DNA from 3 places in the Xanthomonas rydalmerensis genome. Region 2 is predicted to be linked to each of the others. Evidence: predicted binding sites of a transcription regulator. Region 2 holds the regulator's gene; each other region holds the start of a gene.
What was found. Region 2 encodes HrcA, which represses chaperone genes, less so after heat shock. Its sites were predicted from a motif close to TTNGCACTCNNNNNNNNNGAGTGCNAA; they were not measured.
Positions count from the first base shown of each region.

Region 1: a site for HrcA is predicted at 2,974-3,000, ahead of QN245_RS19515 (co-chaperone GroES). Genes of this name have one in related genera too.
Region 3: a site for HrcA is predicted at 2,720-2,746, ahead of rpoH (RNA polymerase sigma factor RpoH). Genes of this name have one in related genera too.

Region 1 covers NZ_CP126170.1:4,590,966-4,595,765, forward strand. The annotation lists gene groL (chaperonin GroEL) at 853-2,499, opposite strand; gene QN245_RS19515 (co-chaperone GroES) at 2,637-2,924, opposite strand; gene QN245_RS19520 (endonuclease) at 3,205-4,800, shown strand, end outside.
Region 2 covers NZ_CP126170.1:2,113,880-2,118,679, reverse strand. The annotation lists gene dnaK (molecular chaperone DnaK) at 1-887, opposite strand, end outside; gene grpE (nucleotide exchange factor GrpE) at 1,032-1,553, opposite strand; gene hrcA (heat-inducible transcriptional repressor HrcA) at 1,720-2,778, opposite strand; gene recN (DNA repair protein RecN) at 2,890-4,551, shown strand.
Region 3 covers NZ_CP126170.1:737,421-742,220, reverse strand. The annotation lists gene QN245_RS03195 (NAD(P)/FAD-dependent oxidoreductase) at 1-1,023, shown strand, start outside; gene QN245_RS03190 (trimeric intracellular cation channel family protein) at 1,082-1,699, shown strand; gene rpoH (RNA polymerase sigma factor RpoH) at 1,831-2,709, opposite strand; gene ung (uracil-DNA glycosylase) at 2,928-3,659, opposite strand; gene QN245_RS03175 (response regulator) at 3,688-4,530, opposite strand; gene ftsX (permease-like cell division protein FtsX) at 4,538-4,800, opposite strand, start outside.

The sequences.
Region 1 (4,800 bases), 2.5 Mb from region 2:
CGTGCGCGCACGACGTGCGGTGTCCTCTTCGCTGCGCCGCGCCCACGGCCATGCCACGCCGCATGCCGCAGGCACGCGCCACTTTGCGCCGGCCGCGGCGCACAGAAGAAGACGAACATGCGGGCGTGCAGATCCCCCTGAGCGCCCGTGCGTTCTAACCTGCATGCCGCCGAAAACCCTGTCAACACGCGGCCACCCCGCGTATGTAGACGATTGCGCGTTGTGCGCGATTCGCCGCGCAGTGCGTCGATTCTCGCCGTATCGCCATCGTAGGCGGTCACAGCAGCAGCACTGGCCGAGACGCTCGTGAGCGACGACGTGCTGCTCCCGCATCGCGATCGCGTGCCCCTCTCCCGTCGGGAGAGGGGTTGGGGTGAGGGTCCGGCGCACAGCGTCTCGCCGTGCCTGGGGTGCATGGCGCGACGCCCGCATCTCATCCCTCCCATCCGGCACTGTCGCCTGGCACGCCTGTGCCGCGCCTCGGTCGGGGAGATCGCACGAGCGCAGCTGCAGGCAGCTTCCAATGACGCACTTTTTGCTGCGGCTAGCGGACACGCCGCTGTCCTCGCAGGAGCGGCTTCAGCCGCAACGCGGCGTTACCGGTAATGCCCGTCGCGGCTGAAGCCGCTCCTACAACACTGCTTCCCGCCTTTGCCAAAGTGCTCTACAGACGCTCGCCAAGCAGGTTCTGCCGCGGCACGGCCAGCGGATGCACCGCGTCGTTGACCAGGGCGCACGAACGCGCGGACGCGCGCATCGGCATGCCGCCATGACGACCCACAAAAAAAGAGCCCCGCATCGCTGCGGGGCTCCTTTCGACTGCGTGGAACAGGTCGGCCGAAGCCGGCTGGATCAGAAATCCATGCCGCCCATGCCGCCCATGCCGCCACCCATGCCGCCCGGGGCGGCCGGCTCTTCCTTCTTCGGGGCCTCGGCCACCATCGCTTCGGTGGTGATCATCAGGCCGGCGATCGAAGCGGCGTTCTGCAGCGCCGAACGGGTCACCTTGGTCGGATCCAGGATGCCGAACTCGACCATGTCGCCGAACTCGCCGTTGGCGGCGTTGTAGCCGAAGTTGCCGGTGCCTTCCTTGACCTTGTTGAGGATCACGGACGGCTCTTCGCCGGCGTTGGTGACGATCTCGCGCAGCGGCGCTTCCATCGCGCGCAGCGCGATCTGGATGCCGTGGGTCTGATCTTCATTGGCGCCCTTCAGCTCGCCGATCGCGGTCAGCGCGCGCACCAGGGCCACGCCGCCGCCCGGGACCACGCCTTCTTCCACCGCCGCACGGGTCGCGTGCAGGGCGTCTTCGACGCGCGCCTTCTTTTCCTTCATCTCGATCTCGGTCGAGGCACCGACCTTGATCACCGCCACGCCGCCGGCCAGCTTGGCCACGCGCTCCTGCAGCTTCTCGCGGTCGTAGTCCGAGGAGGTCTCCTCGATCTGCGCCTTGATCTGCTTGATGCGCGACTCGATCGCCGTGGTGTCGCCGGCGCCGTCGATGATGGTGGTGTTCTCCTTGGAGACCTGCACCTTCTTGGCGCGGCCCAGGTCCTTGATGGTCGCCTTCTCCAGCGCCAGGCCCACTTCCTCGGAGATCACGGTGCCGCCGGTCAGCACGGCCATGTCTTCCAGCATCGCCTTGCGACGGTCGCCGAAGCCCGGGGCCTTGACCGCCACGACCTTGACGATGCCGCGGATGGTGTTGACCACCAGGGTCGCCAGCGCCTCGCCTTCCACTTCCTCGGCGACGATCAGCAGCGGCTTGCCGGCCTTGGCCACGCCTTCCAGCACCGGCAGCAGGTCACGCACGTTGGAGATCTTCTTGTCGTGCAGCAGGATGAACGGGTCGTCCAGGTCGGCCTGCTGGCTCTGCTGGTTGTTGATGAAGTACGGCGACAGGTAGCCGCGGTCGAACTGCATGCCCTCGACCACGTCCAGCTCGTTGTCCAGGCCCGAGCCTTCCTCGACCGTGATCACGCCTTCCTTGCCGACCTTCTTCATCGCGTCGGCGATGATGTTGCCGATCGACTCGTCGGAGTTGGCCGAGATGGTGCCGACCTGGGCGATGGCCTTGTCGTCGGCGGTGGGCTTGCTGATCTTCTTCAGCTCGGCCACGGCGGCCACGACGGCCTTGTCGATGCCGCGCTTGAGGTCCATCGGGTTCATGCCGGCGGCGACCGCCTTGGAACCTTCACGGATCAGCGCCTGCGCCAGCACGGTGGCGGTGGTGGTGCCGTCGCCGGCGTTGTCGGAGGTCTTGGACGCGACTTCCTTCACCATCTGCGCGCCCATGTTCTCGAACTTGTCGGCCAGTTCGATTTCCTTGGCGACGGAGACGCCGTCCTTGGTGATGGTCGGGGCGCCGAAGCTCTTCTCGAGCACGACGTTGCGGCCCTTCGGGCCCAGGGTGGCCTTGACGGCATTGGCGAGGATGTTGACGCCGCGCACCATGCGCGAACGAGCGTCTTCACCGAAACGGATATCTTTGGCAGCCATGTGTATTGCTCCGGGATTCGTGATTGGGGATTAGGGATTCGCTAGAGCGGGGATTCGTGTCTGAGATCCTGGGTCGCGCGGCGCCGAGCGCCTTGCCAATCCCGAATCTCGACTCCCGAATCCCGCGATCGGGGGCTTTAGCCCACGATCGCCAGAACGTCGTCTTCGCGCAGCACCTTGTACTCGACGCCTTCGGCCTTGTAGCTGGAACCGGCGTACTGGCCGTAGATGACCTTGTCGCCGACCTTGAGCGCCGGGGCGCGCACGCTGCCGTTGTCCAGCGGCTTGCCGGCGCCGACGGCCACGACTTCGCCCTTGGTGGACTTTTCCTTGGCCGAATCCGGGATCACGATGCCGCCGGCGGAGATTTCGTCGGCTTCGATCGGCTTGACTACGACGCGGTCGTGAAGCGGCTTGATGCTCATTGAGTGAGACCTCTTAAGTGATTGATTGGTCTAGGAAAGGCCGGCGATATTAGCACTCGCCCATGACGACTGCTAGCAACGCTCGCGAAAAAACCCGGTAACGCCGGGATGCGCCTGATGTAGTGCCGTGGCAGGCCCTTTCAAGGGCTGGAGGCAAAAAATTTTTGCCGGCAACGTGCATTCGGTGCCAAGCAGTGACCGAAGCCCGTCACATTGTCACAGAGGCAGGCTAGGCTGGCCGCGGACCCAGGGGGGGATCCGTCACCAAAAGGAGTTGTCGATGAAGCCATCCGCCGTTGCGCTGCCGCTGGCCTGCCTGCTCGCCCTTGCCGGGCCGGCCCAGGCCGCCGTATTCATCAATGAATTGCATTACGACGATGCCACCGCCGCCGGCGACACCGGCGAGGGCGTGGAGATCGTCGCCACCGCCGGGGAGAGCCTGAGCGGCTACCGCGTCTACCTGTACAACGGCAGCAACCCCGGCTCGGCCACCGTCTACGCCAACAGCGCGGTGCCGGCCGGCAACCTGGTCAACTGCGGCGGGCAGGTGCGCATCGCCACCGTCGGCTATGCCAGCAACGGCATCCAGAACGGGCCCAACGACGGCCTGGCGCTGGTCGACGGCAACGGCAAGGTGGTGCAGTTCCTCAGCTACGAAGGCAGCATCACCGGCGGCGGCGGCCCGGCCGCGGGCATGACCAGCCAGAACCTGCCGGTCAGCGAGAGCAACAGCACCCCGGCCGGCACCTCGCTGCAGCTGCGCGGCAACGGCAGCGCCGCAGCCGACTTCAGCTGGACCGACAGCGCCACCGGCACCTTCGGCGCCTGCAACAACGGCCAGACCTTCGCCGGCGGCGGCGGCAGCAACGCCGCGCCGACGGTGACCGCCACCACCCCGACCCAGGGCGCCACCGACTTCCCCGCCGCCGGCGACCTGGCGGTGACCTTCAGCGAAGCGGTGAGCCTGGCCAGCGGCGCGTTCGGCCTGAGCTGCCAGCAGTCCGGCAGCGTGGCGCTGACCTACCCCGGCAGCGGCACCCAGTTCGCGCTGTCCACCAACACCGCGCTGAAGGCCGGCGAGAGCTGCACCCTGAGCATCGTCGCCGCACGCGTGAGCGATGCCGACGGCGCGCATCCGGCGCAGGACCGCAGCGTCGCGTTCAACGTCGCCAACGGGTCCGGCGGCGGCGGTGGCAGCGGTGCCGGCACCTACTATTCGCGGGTCAACACCTCCAGCCCCAGCCAGCTGCGCTGCTCGCTGCACGAGACGATCAAGGGCCACACCGCCTATCCGTACAGCAGCAGCTCCGGCACCGACACCTGGGCCATCCTGGAGATCGCCGACGAGGATCCGAACAACAGCCAGCGCGTGCTCGACGCCTACCGCAACCGCAGCTACGTCAAGGGCACCGACCGCGCCGGCAGCGGCAGCGGCCTGAAGTACAACCGCGAGCACAGCTGGCCGAACTCGCTGGGCTTCGGCACCTCCACCGGCGACAAGGGCCTGCCCTACGCGCCGTACACCGACACCCACATGCTGTACCTGACCGACGCCACCTGGAACGCCGACCGCGGCAACAAGCCCTATGCCAAGTGCGACAGCAACTGCGGCGAGCGCGCCACCGAGGCCAACGCCGGCTTCGGCGGCGGCAGCGGCCGCTACCCGGGCAATTCCAACTGGGTGCGCACCCCGGACGGCAACGGCGGCACCTTCGAGGTGTGGGACCACCGCAAGGGCGACATGGCACGTGCGGTGATGTACATGGCGATCCGCTATGAAGGCGGGACCGATGCCAAGACCGGGCAGTCCGAGCCGGACTTGGAGCTGACCGACGACCGCAGCAAGATCGTCAAGACCTCGTCCTCGCCGGCCTAC
Region 2 (4,800 bases):
TTCGGGCCCGACGCGTCGGCGGTGACGTACGGCAGGTTGACTTCGGTCTGCTGCGAGGACGACAGCTCGATCTTGGCGCGCTCGGCGGCGTCCTTCAGGCGCTGCAGCGCCAGCGGATCCTTGCGCAGGTCGATGCCCTGATCCTTGTTGAACTCTTCCACCAGGTAGTCGATGACGCGTTTGTCGAAGTCTTCGCCGCCCAGGAAGGTGTCGCCGTTGGTGGCCAGCACTTCGAACTGCTTCTCGCCGTCGACGTTGGCGATCTCGATGATCGACACGTCGAAGGTGCCGCCGCCCAGGTCGTACACCGCGATCTTGCGGTCGCCGCCCTGGCCCTTGTCCAGGCCGTAGGCCAGCGCCGCGGCGGTCGGCTCGTTGATGATGCGCTTGACGTCCAGGCCGGCGATGCGGCCGGCGTCCTTGGTCGCCTGGCGCTGGCTGTCGTTGAAGTACGCCGGCACGGTGATGACCGCCTCGGTGACGGTCTCGCCCAGGAACGCCTCGGCGGTCTTCTTCATCTTCTCCAGCACCTGCGCGGAGATTTCCTGCGAGGCCAGCTTGCGGCCGTCGGCGGTGGCCACCCAGGCGTCGCCGTTGTCGTGCTGGACGATGCCGTACGGGACCAGGCCGATGTCCTTCTGCACCTCGGCGTCGGTGAACTTGCGGCCGATCAGGCGCTTGACTGCATAGAAGGTGTTCTTGGGGTTGGTGACGGCCTGGCGCTTGGCCGAGGCGCCCACCAACACTTCGCCGTCCTTGGTGTAGGCGACGATCGAAGGCGTGGTGCGGTCACCCTCGGAATTCTCGATGACGCGGGCCTTGCCGCCGTCCATGATCGCCACGCACGAGTTGGTCGTGCCCAGGTCGATGCCGATGATCTTGCCCATTGCAATGACTCCTGAAAGGTCGTGTAGCCGGCCAGTGCCGGGATCTGGTTCGGATATAGGGATGGCCGCCAGTCATTCAAGCCATCGCCGCAAATTAGCGTTCCACTGCCGCCGCACCGGGTTCAGGCGCGGGCGGCCGCGAACTCAGTCGTGCTTGGCCACCACCACCAGGGCGGGCCGCAGCAGGCGGTCGTTGAGCAGGTAGCCCTTCTGGAACACCTGGATCACGTGGCCCGGGGCGACGCCCTCGGCCTCGGCCTGGCTGATCGCCTGGTGATGCTCCGGGTTGAACGGCTCGCCGGTCGGGTCGAGCAGGGTCAGGCCGTTGTCGGCGGCGACCTTGAGCAGCTGCTTGTAGGTCAGCTCCAGGCCGTCGCGCAGCGGGCTGGGCTCGCTGCCGGCGGCGGTCAGGCCCGCATCCAGACTGTCGAACACCGGCAACAGGTCGCCGAGCAGGCGCTCGTTGGCGAACTTGCGCGCCTGCTCCACGTCGCGGGCGATGCGCTTGCGCTGGTTCTCCAGGTCGGCCCGCTCGCGCAGGACGTCGGCCTTGACCAGGGCCAGCTCACTGCGCAGCGTCTCCACTTCCGCCTGCAGCGGATCGGTCGAGGGCTGCTGCGCCTCGGTCAGGTGTTCGGAATCGAATTCGGGGTGTTCTTGCGTCATGTCCGGGTCCCTGGCGGGGTGCGTCCCGCCTTACCGGACCACCTATGTGGGCGGTGCCGGCGGATTCAAGTGAGGCCGGGAGTGGGGATTCGGGATTGGGGATTCGCCCGAGCGCGGCTGGATGGCCTGCTGACGGATGAGCGGCGGCGCTTTTGCCAGCGCTGGCTCAGCGGTCGCCGGGCGGGGACGGGTCCAGGCGGGCGCCGAGGACGTCGGCGGCGGTCTGGACCAGGGGGATGACCCGGTCGTAGTCCATGCGCTTGGGGCCGATCACGCCGAGCACGCCCAGCACCTGGCCGCCGGCCATGTACGGGGCGGTCACCAGCGACACGCTCTCCAGCGGCACCATGCCGGTCTCCTCGCCGATGAAGATGCGCACGCCGGGTGCGCGGATGGTGCGTTCGAGCAGCTGCAGGATCTCGCGCTTGCTGGCGAAGACCTCGAACAGTTCGCGCAGCCGCTCCAGGTCCGACAGGTCCTGCACGCCCATCAGCTTGGTCTGCCCAGCCAGCACCATGTCGTCGCCGGCCGGCGCCAGCGCCTGCTCGGCCAGCTCGACGCTGTGCGCCAGCAACTGCTCCATCTCGTCGCGCGCATGGCGCAGGTCGCGCAGCAGGCTGGCGCGGATGTCGGCCAGCGCGCGCCCGGCGAAATGGTGGTTCAGATAATTGGCCACCTGCTCCAGCTCGGCCGGCTCGTAGGCCTTGCGCGGCTCGATGACCCGGTTCTGCACCTCGTTGTCGGCGAACACCAGGATCGCCAGCACCCGCCGCGCGTCCAGCGGCACAAAGTCGATGTGCCGGAAGGCGAACTGCTCGCGCTTGGGCGCACTCACCACGCCGACGAAGTGGGTCATCGCCGACAGCAGTTCCGAGGCACTGCCCAGCAGCGCCTGGGTGCCGGCGGCATTGGCCATCTCCGCGCGCAGCCGCGCCACCTCGCCTTCGGCCGGCGGGCGCATCTGCACCAGGCTGTCGACGAACACCCGGTAGCCGGTGGCGGTGGGCACGCGCCCGGCCGAGGTGTGCGGCGAGCTGAGCAGGCCGGCGTCCTCCAGGTCGGCGAGGATGTTGCGGATCGTCGCCGGACTCACGTCCAGGCCGGCGTGCCGGGCCAGGGTCTGCGAGCCGACCGGCTCGCCGTCGCGGATATAGCGCGAGATCAGCGTCCGCAGCAGCTGCCGGGCACGCGGATCGAGGCTGGAATGGACCGGGGAAGCGCGCATGGAATCAACCCGTGAGACTGGCCCTTAGATAATGGCTGCACGCCGGCTTGGCAAGTCATTGGCCCACCTACCCGCGCATGCTAGCGTTGCGCGGCCCCGGAAGCAGACCCCATGCTCAGACATCTCTCGATCAAGGATTTCGCCGTCGTACGCGGCACCGAACTGGAATTCGGCCCAGGCATGACCGTGGTGTCCGGCGAAACCGGCGCCGGCAAGTCGCTGATGGTGGACGCGCTCGGCTTCCTGTCCGGGCTGCGCGCCGACAGCGGCGTGGTCCGCCACGGCGCCGACCGCGCCGAGTTGTCGGCCGAGTTCGTCGCCCCCGCCCCCGCTCGCGCCTGGCTGCGCGAGAACGAACTCGACGACGAGGAGCACTGCCAACTGCGCCGGGTGATCCGCGCCGATGGCGGCTCCCGCGCCTGGATCAACGGGCGTCCAGTGACCCTGTCGCAACTGGCGGAGCTGGCTGGCCACCTGGTCGAGATCCATGGCCAGCACGAACACCAGGCCCTGCTCTCGCGCGGCAGCCAGCTCGGCCTGCTCGACGCCTACGCCCGCAACGACGCCGAGCGCGCCGCGGTGCGCGCCGCCGCCGCCCGCTGGCAGGGCCTGCTCAGCGAGCGCGAGACCTTGCTGGCGCAGGGCGATGTCAGCGACCGCATCGGTTTCCTGCAGCACCAGCTGGCCGAACTGCAGCGCGAGGACCTGGACCCGGCGGCGATCGCCGCCCTGGATGCCAACCACCGTCGCCAGGCCCACGCCGCCGCGCTGATCGGCGCCTGCGAGGGGGCGGCGCAGCGGCTCAACGGCGACGAGGCGCCGGCCGTGCTGGACCTGTTGCAGCAGACCCGCCACGAACTCGGCAAGGTCGGCGAGTACGACCCGCGCCTGGCCGAAGTGCAGGCGCTGATCGACAGCGCCGGCATCCAGTTGGAGGAGGCGCTGGCGCTGATCGACCGGGTCCGCGACGACCTGGACGCCGACCCGGCGCAGTTCGATGAAATGGAACGCAAGCTCGGCCGCCTGCACGACCTGGCGCGCAAGCACCGGATCGGCGTGGACGCGCTGGCCGACCACCGCGACGCCCTGCTCGCCGAAGTGGAGAGCCTGCGTGGCGCCGGCGAGCGGCTGGACGTGCTCGATGCCGAGATCGCCCAGGCCACCCAGGCCTGGCGCGACGCCGCGGCCGCCCTGACCGCCACCCGCGACCGCAGCGCACAGGCGCTGTCGCACGACACCACCGCCCTGATCGGTGAACTGGGCATGGGCGGCGGCCGCTTCCTGATCCAGCTCGAACCGCACGACACCGAACGGCCGGACCCGGCCGGCGCCGAGCGGGTCGAGTTCCTGGTCGCCGCCAATGCCGGGCAGCCGCCGCGCGCCCTGCGCAAGGTCGCCTCCGGCGGCGAACTGTCGCGCATCTCGCTGGCGATCGAGGTCGCCGCGCTGGGCCTGGACGCCGTCCCGACCATGGTTTTCGACGAAGTGGACTCGGGCATCGGCGGCGCCGTCGCCGACATCGTCGGCAAGAAGCTGCGCGCGCTCGGCGAGCAGCGCCAGGTGCTGTGCGTGACCCACCTGCCGCAGGTCGCCGCGCAAGGCCACGCCCACTACCGGGTCAGCAAGGCACCGGTCGAAGGCATGACCCAGAGCTCGGTGGAACTGCTGGCGCCGCGCCAGCGCGAAGAAGAACTGGCACGGATGCTGGGCGGTGTCGAGGTCAGCAAGGAAGCTCGCGCGGCCGCCAAGCGGCTGCTGCTCAGCGCGGGCTGACTGGCCGGTCGCCGGGTCCAGGGTGCGCCGACCCTTGCGCGTACCGCCCTGCTCGATACAGGCGGCCGACGCCCGATCACAGGTTGGCTAAGCTCTGGCGTTAGGCACCTGTGCGAATTCGCAAGGGCCGGCGCCCTGGCCCGCACCAGCCGCGACGGAAGTTAAGCACAGGAAGCTGAAGCCCCTCTCCCGCCGGGAGAGGGGTTGGTGAGGGTTAGGGGCGGAGCGACCCGCCGACGTGATCCACGC
Region 3 (4,800 bases), 1.4 Mb from region 2:
GACGGCCAGGCGCTGGACTACGACTATGCGCTGGTCGCCACCGGCGCCACCCACGCCTATTTCGGCCACGACGACTGGGCGGCGCATGCGCCGGGCCTGAAGACCCTGGACGACGCGCTGCAGCTGCGCCGGCACCTGCTGCTGGCGTTCGAGCGTGCCGAAGCGGAAACCGACCCCGCCGCGCGCGCGGCCTGGCTCAGCTTCGCCATCGTCGGCGGCGGCCCCACCGGCGTCGAGCTGGCCGGCACCCTGGCCGAGATCGCCCGGCACACGCTCAAACACGAGTTCCGCCGCATCGACCCGGCCGAGGCACGGGTGCGGCTGATCGAGGCCGGGCCGCGGGTGCTGTCCTCGTTCCCCGAACACCTGTCGGCCAAGGCGCAGAAGCAGTTGGAAAAGCTCGGCGTGGAGGTGCTGACCGGGGTGCCGGTCGCCGAGATCGACGCCCATGGCTATCGTCTCGGCAGCACCTTCGTACCGGCGCGCACCGTGGTCTGGGCCGCCGGCGTGGCCGCTTCGCCGCTGGCGAAGACACTGCAGACGCCGTTGGACCGCAGCGGCCGCGTGCAGGTGCAGCCGGACCTGAGCGTGCCCGGCCATCCGGAGCTGTTCGTCGCCGGCGACCTGGCCGAGGTGCAGCAGGCCGACGGCCGTCCGGTTCCCGGGGTGGCGCCGGCGGCCAAGCAGATGGGCCGGCACGTCGCCGACACCTTGCGCCGGCGGCTGCGCGGCGACACCGCCAGCGTGCCGTTCCGTTATGCCGACTACGGCAACCTGGCCACCATCGGGCGCATGGCCGCGATCGTGCACCTGGGCCGGCTGCAGCTCTCCGGCGTGCTGGCCTGGTGGTTCTGGCTGGCCGCGCACGTGTTCTTCCTGATCGGCTTCCGCAACCGCGTGGTGGTGCTGCTCAACTGGGCCTGGGCCTACTGGAGCTACCAGCGCGCCGCGCGGATCATCCTCGGCGATCCGCCGGCAGCGGAGGAAGCGCAGGCGCAGGCCGCGCCGCCCGCGGACAGGTGACACTGCACGGTCGGGCTGCGATCCTAGCCGGCCTTTTTGCTGCGGCGCAGTGCCCGTCTTGGCGACCTTCCTGTTCCTGCTCGACCTGCTGGGCACCTTCGTGTTCGCGATCAGCGGCGCCACCGTCGGCGTGCGCCATCGCCTGGACCTGTTCGGCGTGCTGGTGCTGTCGTGCGCGGCCGCGGTCTCCGGCGGCATCGCCCGCGACGTGCTGATCGGCGCCACCCCGCCGGCAGCGCTGGCCGACGTGCGCTACCTCGGCGTCGCCTGCCTGGCCGGGTTGCTGGCCTTCTACCGTCACCACACGGTCGAGCGCCTGCGCAATCCGGTGCAGATCTTCGACGCGATGGGCCTGGCGCTGTTCGCGGTGTACGGCACCAGCAAGGCACTGGCATTCGGCCTGGGCCCGCTCAGCGCGCCGCTGCTGGGCATGCTCAGCGGCATCGGCGGCGGCATCGTCCGCGACCTGCTGGTGGCGCGCACGCCGGTGGTGCTGCAGGCCGAACTGTACGCGGTGGCGGCCCTGCTCGGCGGCGGCGTGGTCGCCGCCGCGCAGGTGCTGCACCTCCCGCAGCCCTGGGGCCTGGCGGTGGGCGCGGTGCTGTGCTTCGGCCTGCGCTTCATGGCGATCCGCTACGGCTGGCACCTGCCGGTGGCGCGTCCGCCGGAGTCCTAGCCCAGCGTCACGCGCGCGCGGTTGCGCTTGCGCAATCGGCAGTCGCCGCTCCACGGTGCCGCCCAGAGACAAAAGAAAAGGCCCGGCAGTGCCGGGCCTTTCGTGCGTTGCTACTGACCGCCGCAGGCGACTCAGGCGACGAACAGCGCCTTCATCTTCTTCAGCGCATTCGCCTCGATCTGACGGATGCGCTCGGCCGACACGCCGTACTCGTCGGCCAGCTCCTGCAGGGTGATCTTGCTGTCGGCATCCAGCCAGCGGCGCTTGATGATGTCGCGCGAACGCGCATCCAGTTCCGCCAGGCCTTCGCGCAGCAACTGCAGCTGGTTGTCCTCGCTGTCGGCGCGTTCGTAGGCCTGCGAGGGATCTTCCTCGTTGGCCATCAGATACGCGGCCGGCGACGGCGGCGCGTGGTCGTCGTCCTCGTCGGACGGCGCATCGAAGCCGATATCGCGACCGGACAGGCGCGACTCCATCTCCATCACCTCGCGCTCGGACACGTTGAGGTCCTTGGCCACCGCGGTGACCTCGGCCGCGTTCATCCAGCCCAGGCGGGTCTTGGACTTGCGCAGGTTGAAGAACAGCTTGCGTTGCGCCTTGGTCGTGGCGACCTTGACGATGCGCCAGTTCTTCAGGATGTACTCGTGCATCTCGGCACGGATCCAGTGCACCGCGAAGCTGACCAGGCGCACGCCCATCTCCGGGTCGAAACGCTTGACCGCCTTCATCAGGCCGATGTTGCCTTCCTGGATCAGGTCGCCCAGCGGCAGGCCGTAGCCGTTGTAGCCGCGGGCCACGTGCACCACGAAGCGCAGGTGGGAATGGACCAGTTCGCGGGCCGCGTCCAGGTCTTCCTGGTCGCGATAGCGCACCGCCAGTGCGTGTTCCTCGTCGGACGTCAGCACCGGGATCTGGTGCACGGCGCCGATATAGGCATCCAGCGAACCGAGCGGACTGGGGATCGGGAGGTTGTTGGCAACCAATGCGTTGGAAGTAAGAGTCTGGCTCATAGGGCTCATCTTAGCAGTCTACTAATTGGACTGCTGGGTACAGTAAAAAGTTCCTGTGTTCTGTTTATGCAACATATGAATCAGGAATGACACTGCATCACAAGCCGTTGAAACAATCGGGACGCATCGTCATCCCGTTCTCTGACCGCCAAAGTAGCAGCCGGTTCGCGAAAATGGCGTCCACGCCAGGCGACAGCGGCGTGCCGTCCAACCGGGGTTCAGGCGCCGCGCAGCGCCGCCTCCAGCTCCGCGCGCGGCGGCAGGCTCCAGTCGATCGGGGTCGCGCCGCGCCGCCGCAGGTACTCGTTGGCAGCGGAGAAATGCTTGCAGCCGAGGAAGCCGCGGTGCGCCGACAGCGGCGAGGGGTGCGGGGCCTTGAGCACACGGTGGCGGCGGGTGTCGATGACCTTGCCCTTGGCCTGGGCGTAGCTGCCCCAGAGCAGGAACACCAGGCCCTCGCGCTCGCGGTTGAGGGTTTCCACGACGTGGTCGGTGAAGCCCTCCCAGCCCTTGCCCTGGTGCGCGCCGGCACGGCCTTCCTCCACCGTCAGCACCGCGTTGAGCAGCAGTACGCCGCGCTGCGCCCACGGCAGCAGACAGCCGTGGTCGGGCCGGCGGATGCCGAGGTCGTCCTCGATCTCCTTGTAGATGTTCAGCAGCGACGGCGGCACCGGCACCCCCGGCAGCACCGAGAAGCACAGCCCGTGCGCCTGGCCGTAGCCGTGGTACGGGTCCTGGCCGAGGATCACCACTTCCACCCGCTCGAACGGGGTCGCATCGAAGGCGGCGAAGATCTGCCGCCCCGGCGGGAACACCCGCGCGCCGGCGGCCTTGCGCTGGCGCAGGAACGCGGCCAGTTCGCGCATCTCCGGGCGCAGCAGCCAGTCGCCGACCTGCGCCTTCCAGGACGGTTCCAGCTGGATCCGGCTTTCGTCTTCGTTGTTGCTCATCGCTTCCAGGCTCGGGACATCACATCGGTCAGAAGGTCACGGCGATCTCGTCGAGCCGCGCCAGGCGCAACTGGAACAGCACCTTGGTGACCAGCAGGCGCTCTTCGATCGGTTTCTGCACCAGGTCGTTGGCGCCGGCGCGCAGCAGCTCGGACTGGGTGTGCGGATTGCTGTCGCCGGTCATCACCAGCACCGGCATGCGCCGCTTGCCGTAGGCGAAGTCGACGCGGATGCGCTGGACCACGTCGCGGCCGTTGAGCTCGCCCTTGAGGGTGACGTCGGTCAGCACCAGGTCGATGCGGCGGGTGGTGCGGCCCAGCGACTCGGCGGTGAGCAGGGCGAACGCGTCCTCGGCGCTGAGCACGTGCACCACGTGCAGGTGCTGGCGTTCGAGCATGCGCTTGGTCGCCTCGGCCACCACCCGGCTGTCCTCGACGTAGAGGACGGTGGCGCCGGCCACCGGCTGCGGCTGCACGTAGCCGCGGATGAAGGTGGCCAGCGCCTCGTGGCCGAGCGCCTTGTCGAAGTAGTCGGTGACGTACTCGGTGAAGCGGCGTTCGACCAGGTGCTGCTGGGCGTCGCCGGAGACCACGATCACCGGCACGTAGGCCTGCCCGGCGGCTTCGCGCACGCTGCGCGCCAGGGTCAGGCCGTCGCCGTCGGGCAGCCCCAGCGAGGTGGTGACCAGATCGACCGGGCCGGCCTCCAGCGCGGCGCGCGCCTCGGCGATGCTGGCGCAGCCGACCACGGTCACGTCGGGCAGTTCGCGGTGCAGCACGTCGGCGATCAGCTTGCGCACCAGCTTGGAGCCATCGACCACCATCACCCGGGGGGCGGCGCTGATCAGATGCTTGAGCTCGTGCCCGGCCATGTGCGCCTCAGGTGTCGGTGGGCCGCGTCTGGCGCAGGAAGTGGCCGGTCACCAGCCAGGCGCCGAGCCAGCCCAGCAGCAGGGTGCCGAGCAGGACGAAGCCGGCATGCAGCGCGTCCAGCCCATGCAGCACGAAATGGCTGCCGTAGCTGTCGGCCAGCGCCGCCAGCGGCTGGCCCAGCGCCATCCCCGAGGCGGCGAGCAGGCCCAGCGCCAGCACCCCGGCGCCGAACCCGTACCAGGCGCCCAGGTACAGGAACGGGCGGCGGA